DNA from 2 places in the Lysinibacillus sp. FSL W7-1291 genome. Region 2 is predicted to be linked to the other one. Evidence: predicted binding sites of a transcription regulator. Region 2 holds the regulator's gene; the other holds the start of a gene.

Region 1 (8,646 bases), 120 kb from region 2:
ACACTGACAGGCAATCCACCCGCTTTTGCTGCTTGAATCAATTCTGCCGCGACATCTGGACGGAGAATAAGGCCACTCCCTTTTCCTCTTGATGCCACATTCGGTACAGGGCAACCCATATTAATATCAATGCCTTTAAAACCGAGCTCTGCCATACCAATACTCATTTGACGGAAATAGTCGGGATTATCCCCCCAAATATGTGCCACCATTGGCTGCTCATCTTCTGTAAAAGTCAAACGGCCACGTACACTTTTCTGTCCCTCTGGATGACAATAGCTATCCGAATTTGTAAACTCTGTAAAAAATACATCCGGCCGACCCGCTTCATTTACTACATGTCGAAAAACAACATCTGTCACATCTTCCATTGGTGCCAGCACAAAAAATGGTCGTGGTAAATCACGCCAAAAATTATCTATCATGTTAAACCCAAATCCTCTCACTATGAATAAAACTCTATACTTTCAGTCCAAAATATAAAGCTCAATTTTACATTTATATCATGCCCAATAACTTTTTGAAAATCAGTCACGTTTATTATATCGAAAATCGTTCTTAAATGGTAATTGTCTAAATAGAAAGCAGATAGTATAGATTTCTCTACACCATCTGCTTTTCTACTCTACTAACGTTAGCCAAGCAACTGCTTCACAATGCGTCGAATGCGGGAACATGTCTACTGGCTGAATTTCCTGTGTTTGATAGCCGCCATCCTCCAAAATACGAAGGTCGCGTGCTAGTGTAGCTGGGTTGCAGGAGACATAGACCACTCGCTTTGGTTGTTGCTCTAAAATGGTAGTTAGAAGTGCTTCGTCGCAGCCTTTGCGTGGTGGATCGACTACTAGTACGTCTGCTTCCTTGCCCTCCTTATACCATCTCGGTATAACTTCCTCTGCTGGGCCAGCCTCAAAATAAGTATTGGTAAAACCATTGAGTACTGCGTTGCGTTTAGCATCTTCAATTGCTTGTGGGACAATCTCCACGCCCATGACTGCCTTTGCTTTTTGTGCCAGGAATAAAGAGATGGTACCAATGCCACAATACGCATCAATGACGCGTTCATCCCCCTGCAAGTCAGCATAATCCAATGCTTGTTTATAGAGGACCTCTGTTTGCTCTGGGTTGACTTGATAGAAGGAACGAGCTGAAATCTCAAAACGTACATTGCCAATTGTATCAATAATGATGTCCTTGCCCCAAAGATTGATGGTATCATCACCAAAAATCACATTGGTTTTTTCATTATTCACATTTTGCATAATCGACGTAACGTTCGGAACTAATCTTTGAATCACTGCAACGGCTGCCTCTTTTTGTGGGAACTTTTTCTTTTTTGTTACAAGGACAACCATGACCTCACCTGTTGCTCGTGCTTTACGAATGACAACGTGTCGCAGCATTCCTTCGTGTGTATGCTCATTGTAAGGGCGAATTCCTATCGCCGTTAATTCCTTTTTCAAGCCTGCAAGAATGGCGTCCGCTTCTCCTGTTTGAATTAAGCAACGATCCATATCTACAATGCTATGCGTTTTTGTTTTATAAAAACCTGCAATCGCTTGTCCTTCTTCATTTACAGAGAAGGGGATTTGCGCTTTATTACGGTAATGCCAAGGCTCTTCCATTCCTTTTACAGGAAGAACAGGTGCATTAATTTTACCAATGCGCTGCATCACATTGCGCACCATATTTTCTTTCCACTTTAACTGCCCCTCATAGGATAAATGCTGTAGTTGACAGCCGCCACATTGCTTGAAATAATCACAGGGTGCTACTACTCGATCTGAAGATGGCTTAATAATATCTACAACTTTTGCAAAGCCATAATTTTTCAAGGTTTTCATCACATGTATTTCAGCTGTTTCGTTCGGAAGTGCGCCTTGTATAAATAGTGGGTAGCCATCAACCTTTGCGACGCCATTGCCATCATGTGTTAAATCTTCTATATAAACTGAAAGTCGATCATTTTTTTTCACGGGTGCTGACATTCGTACATCCTCCATTTCAATCTCCTTATTGTAGCATGTGTTGGCGAATGAAAAAAGAACAAGACTTGCCCGTTATATTGTTCTCCTCACTAACTTGAAAAAAGAGCCGCTATTCGCGACTCTTTTCTTGCTCTTTTGTAATATGATAATCCCTTGGTGCCCACCAAAATGCACACAAGATCCCAAGAATGACGACAATAAAAGGTGCATAAAAAATTAAGAAACTTTGCATACCTTGATTTCCTCCTATGCGTGATTGTCTTCTTTTCCTGTCACATAGTTTTTATTGAACAAGAATAGTTTCATCAATAAATAGAGTGAAGGAAGAAGAAGGCACAGCCCTAAAATAAATGCGATGACTAAAGCAACCGCCATTTGTGTGCTTGTAAAACTATCATAAATTGTTAAATACGGATACAGTAAGTATGGATATTGTGCTATCCCATATGCAAAGAAGGCTACAGCAAATTGAGCAATAAGAAGCCCAACTGCAAGTCCGTACTTTTTACGCATGGCAATGAGCATGACTGTAATAATAAATAAGACAGCTGAAATCGCAAACATCCACCATAAATTCACCATGTGACTATAACTTTCTGGGTTAATGGATTTCATTTCATACATAATGCCCAGTGCACTAATCATTAACGGTGCTGCCCAAACAAGTGCATATTTTCGCATCAGTTTAGTCGCTTCTACGTCATTTGCTTTATGAGCATACCACGTTAAAAATACGGCTGAAATATACAGCACAGCAGCGATGCTCAGTACCACAATGCTCCAAGCAAATGGACTTGTATATAAAGTCCAGTAGTTTAGCACAGGTTGCCCATCAATCAGATCAACATAGCCTCCACCAGCAATGGCAAAAACAACAGATAAGGAAGCGGGAATTAATAAACCTGCCACACCGTATGTCAGCGTATACCCTATATGTCCTCGCGTGCCGTACGATTCAAAGGCATAGTAGGAGCCACGAATTGCTAACAGTACAAGCGAAATACTGACTGGCACAAGTAAAATCGTTCCGTAATAAAAAGCAGTTTGTGGGAAAAATCCAACGATCCCTACGAAGAAGAATACTAAAAAGACATTGGTTACTTCCCAGACAGGCGATAAATAACGTTTGATAATATTTGTTAAAATATGATTTTTACCAATTAGTAGGCTATAAGCGTTGAAGAAGCCTGCACCAAAATCAATGGATGCGACAATGACATAGCCAAATAGAAAAATCCATAATACGGAAATACCTAATACCTCTAACGTCATAGGATGTCACCGCCTTTTTCAGAGTGGCGATCTTCAATTTCACGCTCGATTGGATTCTTTTTAAACATTCGAACCAAGACGACAATACTTCCTACTGCTAAAACTGCATAAACACCTGCGAACAATAGCATCATTAAATCCACATGGTCACTCGTAGTAGCTCCCTCCGGTGTGCGCATTAGACCATACAGTATCCATGGTTGACGTCCAACTTCCGCAAGCCACCAACCTGCTTCGATGGCAATGATTGACAGAGGTCCTCCCGCAACAATAATCCATCTATACCATCGCGAATGAATAAATTGCCAGCCCCGTGCTTTCCCTACAACATAAAGTAATGAAACTAGCACCATAAACATACCAATGGACACCATAATATCAAAGAGATAATGAATATAGAGTGGTGGTAAATCCTCCTCCGCAAATTGATCTAAGCCAATTACCTCTGCGTTAGGATTAAAATGTGCAAGAATGCTCAAAGCATACGGAATTTTAATGGCGTATTTTACTTCTTCTCCATCTAATACACCAAATAATACAAGCGATGCTTTACCCTCTGTTTCAAAATGCCATTCTGCAGCGGCTAGTTTTTCGGGTTGATATTCAGCTAAGTATTTTCCTGAAAAATCTCCAATTACAGCAGCAGCTATGGAGAAAATTAAGCCAATTTTCATAAGTAAAAGCAAGGATTTTTTATGGTATACATGCTTAGAGCCTTTTAACATTCTGTATCCCGCAATAGCTGCTAGTACAAATGCTGATGTCATATACGCTGTCACAAGTACATGCGCTACCTTTGTCGGCATGGCTGGGTTAAACATCGCTAAAAAAGGTTGAATATTGACAAGTTCTCCGTCTACAATATCAAATCCTTGTGGTGCATTCATAAAAGCATTAACAATTGTAATGAAGACCGCTGACATCGACGCTCCAACAGCGACAGGAATTAATAGTAGCATATGTTTTTTCTGACTATCAAAGCGGTCCCATGTATATAAATAGATCCCTAAAAATATAGCTTCAAAGAAAAATGCAAACGTTTCCATAAACAATGGTAATGCAATCGTTTGACCAGCAAGTTGCATAAAGTTAGGCCACAATAATGAAAGCTGTAAGCCAATGGCAGTTCCTGTTACAACACCTACGGCCACAGTAATAACAAAACCACGCGCCCAACGTCTCGCCATTAAGATATAATGCTCATCATTCTTTTTATACCCAGTCCATTGAGCAATCATAATCATCAACGGGACACCTACACCAATCGTTGCATAAATAATATGGAACGATAATGTTAACTCCGTTAATGCTCGACTCCAAAAGACTGCTGATTCATTAATCATCTCATTGCCCCCCTAACTTCCAAATATTCTTCCAAGAATGGAAAGTAGCATAATAATTGCAACACCAAAACTTATCCATATAAGTTTCTTTTCTTGTGACTTATACAAAGGCAACACTTCCTTTCCCTTATCCATACCCCCATTTTCCACTATTACAACGAATAAAACCTTAATAACGGACCGAAATTTCAGGCTATTATTAAGGTTTCAAATTTTGTTCAACTAATATACGCACATTTGCCAAACATTTTTCTAAATTCATTCACAATCTAAGTTCTAAAGATGAAATTGTATAATTTAGTCCATTCCAATTTAATAAAGGAAGCAATCGGATTAAGTAGGTTTTCAGAGATTCTTATGTGGCACAGTTCTGGTTTTCGGCTTCTATTGGGAAGGTTAACTTTGGGAGTGTGGGGGGTAGATATTTTTGGGAGTGGTGAAGCTTTTCTCTTTAGGGGACTTCCTAATATGCAGATCCCTTTCTTTTATAAGTACGATCAGATAGAATCCAAAAAGCTCATCCAACTAAAATAGGATGAGCTTTTTGGATTGATTAAATACGGTCTTCTTCTCGAATATCTGCAAGTGGGACAAAGATTTCAATGTGACGCTTCAGATTTTCAAATGTAGCTGGTGCGTCTCCGCCATATTCGCCATCTAGGTTAAGATGGACTTCGTTTTCAGTCGTGACTTTGACAACGCTGGCTTTTTTATAAATGACACGATCGTCATTTAAATGTTCGCCTCGTAATGCCATAGCAGCTAGTTGAATAAACTCTGGAAGGCTTACTTTTTTCAGTACTATTACTGTAAAGTAACCATCATTAATACTCGCATCAGGGGCAAGTTTTTCAAAGCCACCTACTGAATTCGTTAAACCACATAGGAACATCATGGCGTCCCCATCAAATACTTCGCCATCATATTCAATACGCATATGGGAAGCTTTGATGGATGGAATCATTTCTACTGCCTTTACATAATAGGCTAACTGACCAAGCATTGTTTTCATTTTACTTGGTACTTCATAAGTGAGTTCTGTAATGCGTCCCCCAGCAGCAATATTAATGAAATAGCGTTCGCCATTTAAGAGACCCACGTCCACTGGTAATGTGTCGCCTTGAATTATAATGTCTACAGCCTCATCAATATTTCGAGGAATATGCACAGCACGGGCAAAATCATTTGTAGTACCCATCGGAATTAGACCAACTTTCGGACGGTTTTCAAATGGACTTACACCTGAAACAACTTCATTTAATGTGCCATCTCCACCAACTGCGATGATGATATCAAAACCACGCTCTACCGCATTTTTTGCTGCAAGCGTTGCATCTCCCTCACATGTTGTTGCATGACAGGATGTCTCATAGCCTGCTACCTCTAGTTTTTCCAACACCTCTGGTAGATGTTTCTTAAATACTTCGCGTCCAGATGTAGGATTATAAATGATTCTTGCTCGTTTCATAACATACCTTCCTGCTTCATAAGATTCTATTTCATTCAACGAAATTCTACGTTGAAATGTTGCAATGCTCTTGTTATTTTTGTAATGCGTTTGTTACCTGTTTTTTAAAGTCCTCATAGACATACGTCCAGTAAGTTGAGTTCGAGATATTTTCCTCTCGAATTTCTGCATAAAGAGCTTTTTGAGCTTCTTCAAATGTTGGATCTTCTTTATCTGGTAAACTCGCTCGTTTCGTTACGACTAACTCTTGTAATTCAGGCGCACGTGGTCCCCATTTTCCTACAACCTCACCTGCATCATCTAACAACAGATAAATCGGGATAGCACGACCACCGTTTGTTAAATAACGATCAATTAACTCTGTATCAGCATCGCGAAAAACGGTACGCATTTCTAACCCTGCCGCTTCAGCAACACGACGAATAATAGGGTTGTTTAACATAGCGTCTCCGCACCAATCTTCTGTAATAGTTAAAATTTTTGGCTGCTTATCTTTTAGTAATTCGATGAAGCCATCGTTTGTTGGCACTTCAAAACCATCATAAATACGGAAGCTCTCTTCTTTCAACGTCGTCATGTTCTCCATATATTGTTGTATCGAAATAGCTTCTTGAAAATATTGTTGTTCAGTTTTCATTGGCTCGTCCCCCTTATTATTGTCTATTCTATATTTTGCTATGAATACTCTTTTTAAACAACTATTAAGTGTTATAAATTGCAAATTAGTTACATTTTTGAAAATTAATAGCCGAGGGAGCAATAAAGCTCTCTCGGCTATTATGTTACAACGAGTATTATCGTTTGGCAATTTCTTGTTGTAATAATTTATTAACCATTGGAGGGTTGGCTTGACCTTTTGTTGCCTTCATAATTTGACCAACTAAGAAGCCAATCGCACGATCTTTACCATTTTTAAAGTCTTCGATAGATTGTGCATTGTTATCTAAAACTTCTGTTACGATGGCTAGTAGTGCACCTTCATCGGAAATTTGAACTAAACCTTTCGCCTTCACAATATCCTGTGCAGAACCACCGTTTTCTACTAATTCAGCAAATACTTTTTTACCGATCTTAGAAGAAATTGTTCCGTCAGTGATTAATTTCACCATCTCAGCAAGGTTTTCTGGTGTTAGTGCAGTATCTTTAAGGTCTTTTTGTTCCGCATTTAAGTAAGCTGAAACATCACCCATTAGCCAGTTAGCAGAAAGTTTCGCATCTGCACCGTTCACAATCATTGCCTCGAAGAAGTCTGAGATTTCTTTAGAAATAACAAGAACTCCTGCATCATATGGTGTTAAGCCTAATTCTTCTACATAACGTTTTTTACGAGCATCTGGAAGCTCAGGAATTTCTGATTTCACTCTCTCTAGCCATGCATCATCAATCGAAAGACGAACTAAGTCTGGCTCTGGGAAGTAACGGTAATCATCTGTTCCCTCTTTCACACGCATTAAAATTGTTTTACCTGTTTTTTCATCGAAACGACGTGTTTCTTGCTCAATAATACCGCCTGATAATAATACATCTGCTTGACGTAATTCCTCATGCTCTAAACCACGACGAACATAGTTGAAGGAGTTCAGGTTTTTAAGCTCCGTTTTTGTGCCAAATTCTTCTTGACCATACGGACGAAGAGAAATGTTGGCATCACAACGTAGTGAGCCTTCTTCCATCTTACAATCAGATACGTCTGTATATTGAATAATTGATTTTAATTTTTCTAGGTAAGCATATGCTTCGTTTGGTGTACGAATGTCTGGCTCAGAAACAATCTCAACAAGTGGTGTACCTTGACGGTTAAAGTCAACTAATGAGTGATCCCCAGCATGTGAAAGTTTACCAGCATCTTCTTCCATATGAAGACGTGTAATACCGATACGTTTTGTATAGCCGTCTACTTCAATATCGATCCAGCCGTTTTTACCGATTGGTTTATCAAATTGTGAAATTTGATAAGCTTTCGGATTATCTGGATAGAAGTAGTTTTTACGGTCAAATTTTGTTTCTTGTTCGATTTCCATATTAAGTGCAAGTGCAGCACGCATTGCGAAATCTACTACATTTTTGTTAAGGACTGGTAGGACACCAGGGTACCCTAAATCAATTACTGTTGTATTTGTATTTGGTTCAGCACCAAAATGAGCTGGTGCTGGTGAGAAGATTTTTGAGTTTGTTTTCAACTCAACGTGTACTTCTAAACCAATGACTGTTTCAAAGTTCATGTTATTTTCCCTCCCACATTTGAGGAACTTGTTTATGGAACTCTGTTGCTTGTTCAAAAGCATGAGCTACACGGTAAATAGTTGCTTCATCGAAGTATTTACCAATAATTTGTAAACCAAGTGGTAGTCCGTTTTCAAAGCCACATGGAATTGAAATAGCAGGTACTCCAGCTAAGTTCATCGGGATTGTTAAAATATCGTTCGCATACATTGTCATCGGATCATCGACGTTTTCACCAATTTTAAATGCTGGTGTTGGGGATGTAGGCCCAATGATAACATCAAAGTCTTCAAATACTTTGTCGTAGTCTGCTTTGATAAGTGTACGTGCTTGTTGCGCTTTTTTATAATAC
Region 2 (8,646 bases):
CAGTGGTCGAATGGGCGCATTTAATTGAACAGGATTTGCCACAGGATCGCTTAGCGATAGAGATTTACCGAATCGGAGAAAATGAACGACGCTTTGTGTTAATACCTCGTGGAGAACGCTATGAGGCACTATGTGAGGAGCTAATGAAATGATTTGGTTAGGAATAGAAACAGCAAATACACCACTCTCCATTGCAGTTGTGAAGGATGGCAAAGTGGTGGCCGAGATGGTACAAAACATAAAATTAACGCATTCTGCAGGTGCAATGCCGGCGATTGAAGAAATCTTGGCACGAATAGGTTTAAAACCGAATGACTTGGATGTGATTGCAGTGTCTGAAGGGCCAGGTTCTTATACAGGTGTTCGTATAGGCGTGACATTAGCAAAAACCCTAGCATGGACATTACAGAAGCCTTTAGTTGGTGTATCTAGCTTAAAGACATTGGCTGCTAATGCTGCTCTTTACAACGGATTGATTTGTCCAATTATTGATGCTAGAAGAGGCAATGTCTATACAGCTGTTTATCAGGGCGAGACATTAGAGGCCCTTGTGGAGGATCATCATGTACATATTGATGATTTATTAGTGCGTTTAAAGGCATTAGAGGCGCCTATTTTATTTGTAGGAACAGATGTTGATATATTTTGGGAGAATATTGAGCAGGTGCTTGGTGATACAGCAGTACGTGCACCATTTAGTATTGACTTGCCACGCGCAACGGAAGTCATTCGTGTAGCAACGAAATTAGAGTTACCTAGAGTCGAAGCTATCCATCGCTTTGTTCCACAATATAAACGGATTGCAGAAGCTGAGGCGAACTGGCTGAAAGAACAGAAGGAGAAGGAACATGAGTAGGAATGTAACTTATCGTAAAATGGTTTCTGACGATGTGCCAACGGTTTATGAAATTGAAGTGACTTCATTTCCAGTGCCATGGACGTTAGATTCCTTTTACTACGAAGTGCATGAAAATCAGTATGCGCATTATGTGCTGGCTATAGATGAAAATGACAGTATTATTGGTTTTTGTGGGATGTGGATGGTCATAGATGCAGCTCAAATTACAAATGTAGCTGTTATTGAGGAGGCACGTGGCCGAGGGATAGGCGAGGGGTTAATGCGTGAGGCGATGCAAATAGCTCGTTTACATGGAATGGAGGTCATGACGTTAGAGGTACGTGTAACAAATATGGTTGCACAAAATCTCTATCGCAAGCTTCAATTCCAAGATGGTGGCATACGGAAAGGCTATTATACTGATAACGGGGAGGATGCCCTTGTCATGTGGGTGAATTTATAATGAATAATGGATTGATATTAGCAATAGAATCAAGTTGTGATGAAACAGCTGCAGCGATTATTCGAAATGGTCATGAAATTGTGTCGAATGTTGTGGCTTCTCAAATAGAAAGTCATAAGCGATTTGGTGGGGTTGTACCTGAAATTGCATCACGTCATCATGTTGAACAAATTACAGTAGTAATAGAAGAAGCACTGGCACAAGCTAATTTAAAGCCAGCTGATTTAGATGCAGTTGCTGTTACAGAGGGCCCAGGTCTTGTAGGGGCATTATTGATTGGCATTAACGCAGCTAAGGCTTTTGCTTTTGCTAACAGCTTGCCGATTGTTGGCGTCCACCATATTGCAGGACATATTTATGCCAATGCACTTGTTCAGCCAATGGAATTTCCTTTGTTGGCACTTGTCGTATCAGGTGGTCATACAGAGCTTGTTTATATGAAGGAACATGGCTCCTTTGAGGTCATTGGTGAAACACGAGATGATGCAGCTGGTGAAGCCTATGATAAAGTGGCACGCGTTTTAAACTTACCTTATCCAGGTGGACCACGTATTGATCAGCTTGCTCATGAGGGTGAAGAGGCTGTTCCTTTTCCAAGAGTTTGGTTAGAGGAGGGTTCTTATGATTTTAGCTTTAGTGGCTTAAAATCAGCAGTCATCAATTATAAACACAATATGGATCAACGAGGCGAAGCTATTTCGCCAGCAGCCGTTGCTAAAGGTTTTCAGGAAAGTGTTGTCGAAGTACTGACAGCGAAAACATTGCGTGCTGCTCGCGAATATCAGGTGAAGCAAGTCATAGCAGCTGGTGGTGTAGCAGCGAATAAAGGTCTGCGAAGCGCTTTAGAGGCTGTATTTGCCGAGGAAGGTATCCCATTTTTTGTACCACCACTCAAATTGTGTACAGATAATGCGGCAATGATTGGAGCAGCAGCCATGCCAATGTTTGAGGCGGGGGTTCGAGGAAACTTAATGATGAATGGACGTCCCGGAATGGAGTTAAAATCTTGGGTGTAGCAGTAAATGAAGGAGGTATCTTATTGAAGATATCTCTTTTTTGATTGTCGAAAATTTGTTGATAAAAAATGAACGTTGCGAAGAGAATAATAATATTCAACACATTAATTGACAAATTTTTCAGAAAATTATCCACAGGTAATGGAGCGAACTAAGTACCGAACACGCGTACTTATGCACAATATGTTGATAACTTGTGTATAACTTGTGATTATTCAATATATAGTAGCATGTTTTACAAGGTAGGATGTGGATAAAATAATTTTTGATTGTGGACAATGTGGAAAACTCTGTTGATATGTTGGTATTACTAGATTTATAGTGTGTATAAAACTGTGGGCATTTTTTGTCGAAAAATAGCACTTGACCAATATATATGAAAAATAAAGGTGTGTAAAGAAAAAAGCCATGCGGCGAGGCACATGGCTTAAAATCAGTAACTACATATTCATATTTTCAAGTTCCTCATTTAGCTCTAACCATTCTAATTCCAATCGCTCATGCTGTTCTTTAGCAATAGCTAATTCGTCTTGAAGCTGTGAAATTTTTTCGTGATCCGTGAAAATTGCAGGGTCACAGAGAGCTTCCTCGAGCCTATCAATGCTAGCTGTCGTTTCTTGCATTTTCACTTCTAGTTCTTCAATAGTACGTCTAATTTGACGTTCGCGTTTTTTTGCCTCTTTATCAATTTTAGAGGTAGAAGTCTTATCAGGGAGGTCTTGCTGTACTTGTAGTTGGGAGGCAGCCTTCATTTGCGCTAGCTCCAACAGTTCCTGTTTTTTCTCTACATAATAATCATAGTCACCTAAATATTCAAATGACCCAGTTCCAGACAACTCCACCACTTTCGTTGTGATACGATTAATGAAGTAGCGGTCATGGGAGACAAATAGAAGCGTTCCAGGATAATCAATCAGTGCATTTTCCAGAACCTCTTTACTATCTAAGTCTAGATGGTTTGTAGGCTCGTCGAGAATTAAAAAATTGGCCTTTTGCATCATTAATTTTGAGAGTGCAAGGCGTGCTTTTTCACCGCCTGATAAAGAGGATACGGTTTTATCCACATCTTCTCCACTAAATAGGAAGCGTCCTAAGACAGTGCGAATATCTTTTTCATTCATGAGCGGCCATTCATCCCATAGCTCTTTCAAGACACTTTTATTGCTTGAAAGCTTTGCTTGCTCTTGATCATAATAGCCAATTTGTACATTAGTACCATAACGAATAGCACCTGCAAGAGGTGTTAAATCTTTCACAATTGTTTTTAATAATGTTGATTTACCAACCCCATTTGGTCCAACAAGGGCTATCCGATCCTCGCGAAAAGTGCGCAGGTTAATACCACTAGATATTAGCTGATCATCATAGCCGATTGTTAAATCATCGACGGATAAAACATCATTACCACTTTGACGTTCGATAGTAAAACCAAAACTAGCGGATTTCTCATCACCATCTGGCGATTCCATCCACTCAGTTCGTTCAAGCATTTTACGTCGACTTTGTGCCATTTTTGTTGTAGAGGCACGTGCAATATTCTTTTGGATAAAATCCTCTAGCTTGGCCTTTTCATCTTGCTGACGCTCAAAAAGTTTGACATCGCGTTCATAGGTTTTAGCCTTTTCATCTAAATAAGCACTGTAATTGCCTGTATATTTTGTAACACGATGACGTGACACCTCGTAGACAATGGAAACGACTTGGTCTAAGAAGTAGCGGTCATGGGAAACAATTAAAATAGCTCCTTCATAGCTCTTTAAATAAGATTCCAACCAAGATAATGTTTCGATATCTAAATGGTTCGTAGGCTCATCGAGAATTAAAAGGTCTGGTTTACTAAGTAAAAGCTTAGCCAGTGCTAAACGTGTGCGTTGTCCACCAGATAGTGAGCTGATGGGTTTATCATAGTCTTCGGGATAGAACTGCATTCCATGAAGCACTGAACGTATGTCCGATTCATATTGATAGCCGCCAGCATCCTTAAAAGTATGCTGTAGTTGATCGTATTCCGACATAACTTTCGCATACAGAGTGGAATTTTCGTAAACGGTAGGATCAGCCATCTGCTGTTCGAGCGAGCGGAGCGTTTGTTCTTGAGCTAAAAGCGGTTCGAAAATGGTCATCATTTCATCCCAAATAGTTAACGTAGAATTTAATCCAGCATGTTGCTCTAAATAGCCAACCTGAACGCCCTTTGGGATAATGATATCCCCAGAGTCATAGGACATTTGACCAGCGATTATTTTTAATAAAGTCGATTTACCTGCACCGTTTCGCCCTACTAAGGCAACGCGATCACGGTGTTGAACTTCTAATTTAACACCACTTAAAATTTCATCTGCAAGAAAGGATTTAGTTAGTTGATTGACCTGTAAAACAATCATTCTTGACACCTCAATTCTACCTTAGTGTAATGGATGAACGATTTGCATGCAATGTAGGTGCTTTACTTATTCCTAGCAGTCATGTAAGATTGAAACGATTTCTTTTTAGTTAGTTGCGTACAAAGCGCCATTAACTAAAGAGAAATACGCTAGTGGATTGCAAAAATGTTGTATATAGTTAAGGATAAATGTATTAAAATTAGTAGTTAAATACAGTAAAATTGATTGAGGTTCATCATAAGGAGGAGAAAGTTTGAAACAAGAATTAAAAATCCCACAAGCCACTACAAAAAGACTTCCTCTTTACTATCGATTTATTCAAAACTTTGCACAAGAAGGTATGGAACGTATTTCGTCGAAGGAACTGAGTGAAGCGATGAAAATAGATTCTGCAACGATTCGCCGTGATTTTTCTTATTTTGGCGCTCTTGGTAAAAAGGGCTATGGCTATGATGTGCAGCATTTATTACAATTTTTTAGCCAGACGCTTGATCAACATGAAGCGACAAAAGTAGCGTTAATTGGCGTGGGGAATTTGGGCAGTGCATTATTAAAATATAATTTTCAAAAAAACCATAATACACATATTGTCGTAGCATTCGATTCTAAAGCACCGAAGGATGGCAAAATGATTAGTAATATTCCTGTTTTTCATCCAGATTTGCTGGAGGAGAAGTATGCTGAATACGGTGCAGAGCTTGCGATTTTAACCGTTTCACCACGCTCCGCACAAAAAATGGCGGATCGTTTAGCAGCAATGAATGCAAAGGGTATTTTAAACTTTACACCAGAACGGTTAACAGTACCAGATAGAATGCAGCTCTTAACCATTGATTTATCGGTAGAATTGCAAGCGCTTATATATTTAATTCGTAATCAGGAAGTGTGAAAATAATACATATTTTTAAGTGTAATTCACCATTTCTGTCAAATAATATTTTTTAATAAAATGCGGGTAAACCTATGAGAGAGACGAAAAACTTTCACATATAATTAGTTAGCAAAATGGCGAAATATGCGTTAAAATGATGGATATAAAGAGGAGGTGGCTGTAATGGGTGGAATTGGTCCTATGAGCCTCATTATTATCGGAATTGTCGCGTTATTAATTTTTGGCCCTAAGAAGTTACCAGAGCTTGGTAAGGCATTTGGTTCAACACTACGTGAATTCAAAAATGCTACTAAAGGTTTAGCCGACGAAGATGATGATGACAAGAAAAAGAAAGAACTAGATAAGTAAGTTAGGATGTTTGAGGAATGAATCCAAAAGATCTAACTGTCATTGAGCATATAGAAGAATTAAGAAAACGGCTGTTCATTGTTGCCGTTTTCTTTGTTCTCGCTATGGCTGGCGGCTTTTTCGTCGCAAAGCCGCTTGTTAAATACCTTCAAATGACTGGAGCAAAATATAATATTGAGCTTCATGCATTTGACGTAGTCACACCACTTGCGATTTATATCCAAGTTGTTTTTATAATTGCCTTTATTCTTTCATCGCCAGTGTTGATGTATCAATTGTGGTCGTTTATCAGCCCTGGATTAAGAGAAGTAGAACGTAAAGCCACTCTAAGCTATATACCATATTCATTTCTATTGTTTATTGCAGGGTTATCTTTTTCGTACTTTTTACTCTTCCCGTATGTCATAAAATTCATGATGAATTTATCGAATGATTTGGAGATACAGCAAACCATTGGTATACATGAGTATTTTACATTTTTGTTTAAGCTTACAATACCTTTTGGTTTTCTATTCCAGTTACCGATTGTTGTTTTATTCTTTTCGCGAATTGGTATATTAAGTCCAGATTTACTAATTCGAATTCGTAAATATTCATACTTTGGTTTATTTGTATGTGCAGCGATTATTGCACCGCCTGAGTTGGCGTCACATTTAATGGTTTCTGTGCCATTGTTTATCTTGTATGAAATTAGTATTATGATTTCTCGGATTGGTTATAAGAAATATCTTAAATCAGAGGAAATTCGTTTAAAAGAAGAACAGGAAGCGGAGCAAAAGCGTCAGATTGAAGAGGCGCTTGAGCAGCAACGACGACAAATAGAAGAATTGAATCAACAGTAATAGATAAAGCTCGGTGCCCTCAATGGGACACCGAGCTTTTGTGTTCTAATTCCGCTTTACGATGACTTTACAAAAAATTATTGCATTTTTTCTAGTTCTTGAAGAAACTTTTGCAATGGCTCTGCATAGAATTGTACAAGTGTCACAAATCCATTAAGCATAACGTGTGCGATAATAGAAGTCCAAATGCGTTTTGTTTTGTGATATAAAAAGGCAAATATTAAGCCACAAATGGTATAAAGCAAGATATGCGAGAAGTCGAAGTGGATAATCGCAAAGAATATGGCACTTACTATAGCCGCCACCCAGAAATTTGTTGTTTGGACAAGCGAGCCAAATATGACTCTGCGGAAGACGAATTCTTCTAAAATAGGCCCAAATACAACAATCGCTAATATAGCAACGGGAGCACCTTGAGCTATAGCGACGATATCTGCGGTATTTTGGGAACCTCCTTCGATACCGAAAACAGCCATCTCAATAGCGGCACCAATCATTTGACCAAAGAACACGAGGAAGAAACCGAAGATTCCCCAAACAATTGTAAGAGGGATCGTTTCCTTTTTTCCTTGATAAATGTTCCAAAAGGCTTTATCACGAGATGTTAGGATTAAGCTTAAAATGAGCGCAATAGCAAAACTAAGGGCAATATACCAGCCTTGAGTAATGGGAGCCGCTTGTTCAGAAGCTAGACCAGTTATCTTCATAACGAGCTTATGAAACGGTAAGAGCAGCCATCTGCTTGAAATCTGCATCAAGATATAAATTAATAAGACATACAGGGCTGTTTTTTTATGTTTCGTTATTTTTTGAGAATTAGTCACAGTCAAAATCCTTTCCATTCATATGCTTCCTTTCTATTGTAGAGGAATATGGAAAGAAAACAAAATTTTTCGAAGTTCTGGCTTGCAAAAAAAAGTGTGATTGATTATCATAATAATTGTGTTAGCACTCATTGATATAGAGTGCTAATAAATTTTAACAATTATTTAATTATTAGGAGGTTGTTTCACTTGTTAAGACCACTAGGAGATCGTATTGTAATTGAACTAATCGAGGTAGAAGAGAAATCTGCATTCGGTATTGTACTACCTGACTCTGCAAAAGAAAAACCACAAGAGGGTAAAGTAGTAGCAGTTGGGACAGGTCGTGTATTAGAGAACGGGCAACGTGTAGAGCTTGACGTTAAAGTTGACGACCGCATTATTTTCTCTAAATACGCTGGAACAGAAGTTAAATTTGAAGGTAATGAATACCTAATTTTACGCGAAAGCGATATTCTTGCAATTATTGAATAAGTACATTATTCACACCTTAAATAAAGGTGAAGGCTTATTGTTTGTTTAACGAAAATGACAATAAGATGAAATTGATATAAATATATTGAAGAAGCTTAACGAATATTCCATTTCAGGAGGGTAAATTCTCATGGCAAAAGATATTAAATTCTCAGAAGACGCTCGTTCATTAATGTTACAAGGTGTAGATAAATTAGCGAATACAGTAAAAGTAACATTAGGACCAAAAGGGCGTAATGTTGTTTTAGAAAAAAAATTCGGTTCACCACTTATTACAAATGATGGTGTAACAATCGCTAAAGAAATCGAGCTAGAAAACCCATATGAAAACATGGGGGCAAAATTAGTAGCAGAGGTTGCTTCTAAGACAAATGAAATCGCTGGTGACGGTACAACAACAGCAACAGTATTAGCACAAGCAATTATTCGTGAAGGCTTGAAAAACGTTACGGCTGGTGCAAATCCTGTAGGTATCCGCAAAGGTATTGATAAAGCAGTTGCTGCTGCACTTACAGAATTACATGCTATTTCTCGTCCAGTAAGCAATAAAGAAGAAATTGCACAA

Evidence for each region. The regulator Rex, encoded in region 2, represses fermentation and respiration genes when NADH is low (regulators of the CRP and FNR family bind a similar motif). The targets are predictions, from matches to a motif close to TTGTGAAATATTTCACAA.
Region 1: the regulator Rex is predicted to act here: its motif matches at 4,854-4,871, upstream of NST76_RS19105 (cytochrome ubiquinol oxidase subunit I).

Annotation. Positions count from the first base shown of each region.
Region 1 covers NZ_CP151994.1:3,919,298-3,927,943, forward strand. The annotation lists gene NST76_RS19085 (tRNA-dihydrouridine synthase) at 1-425, opposite strand, end outside; gene rlmD (23S rRNA (uracil(1939)-C(5))-methyltransferase RlmD) at 621-1,988, opposite strand; gene NST76_RS19095 (hypothetical protein) at 2,098-2,220, opposite strand; gene NST76_RS19100 (cytochrome d ubiquinol oxidase subunit II) at 2,235-3,260, opposite strand; gene NST76_RS19105 (cytochrome ubiquinol oxidase subunit I) at 3,257-4,603, opposite strand; gene NST76_RS19110 (diacylglycerol kinase) at 5,157-6,071, opposite strand; gene NST76_RS19115 (thioredoxin family protein) at 6,145-6,708, opposite strand; gene gatB (Asp-tRNA(Asn)/Glu-tRNA(Gln) amidotransferase subunit GatB) at 6,866-8,293, opposite strand; gene gatA (Asp-tRNA(Asn)/Glu-tRNA(Gln) amidotransferase subunit GatA) at 8,295-8,646, opposite strand, start outside.
Region 2 covers NZ_CP151994.1:4,036,753-4,045,398, reverse strand. The annotation lists gene tsaE (tRNA (adenosine(37)-N6)-threonylcarbamoyltransferase complex ATPase subunit type 1 TsaE) at 1-152, shown strand, start outside; gene tsaB (tRNA (adenosine(37)-N6)-threonylcarbamoyltransferase complex dimerization subunit type 1 TsaB) at 149-856, shown strand; gene rimI (ribosomal protein S18-alanine N-acetyltransferase) at 849-1,301, shown strand; gene tsaD (tRNA (adenosine(37)-N6)-threonylcarbamoyltransferase complex transferase subunit TsaD) at 1,301-2,317, shown strand; gene NST76_RS19610 (ATP-binding cassette domain-containing protein) at 2,758-4,701, opposite strand; gene NST76_RS19605 (redox-sensing transcriptional repressor Rex) at 4,955-5,590, shown strand; gene NST76_RS19600 (twin-arginine translocase TatA/TatE family subunit) at 5,756-5,941, shown strand; gene tatC (twin-arginine translocase subunit TatC) at 5,959-6,783, shown strand; gene NST76_RS19590 (type II CAAX endopeptidase family protein) at 6,861-7,625, opposite strand; gene groES (co-chaperone GroES) at 7,797-8,081, shown strand; gene groL (chaperonin GroEL) at 8,212-8,646, shown strand, end outside.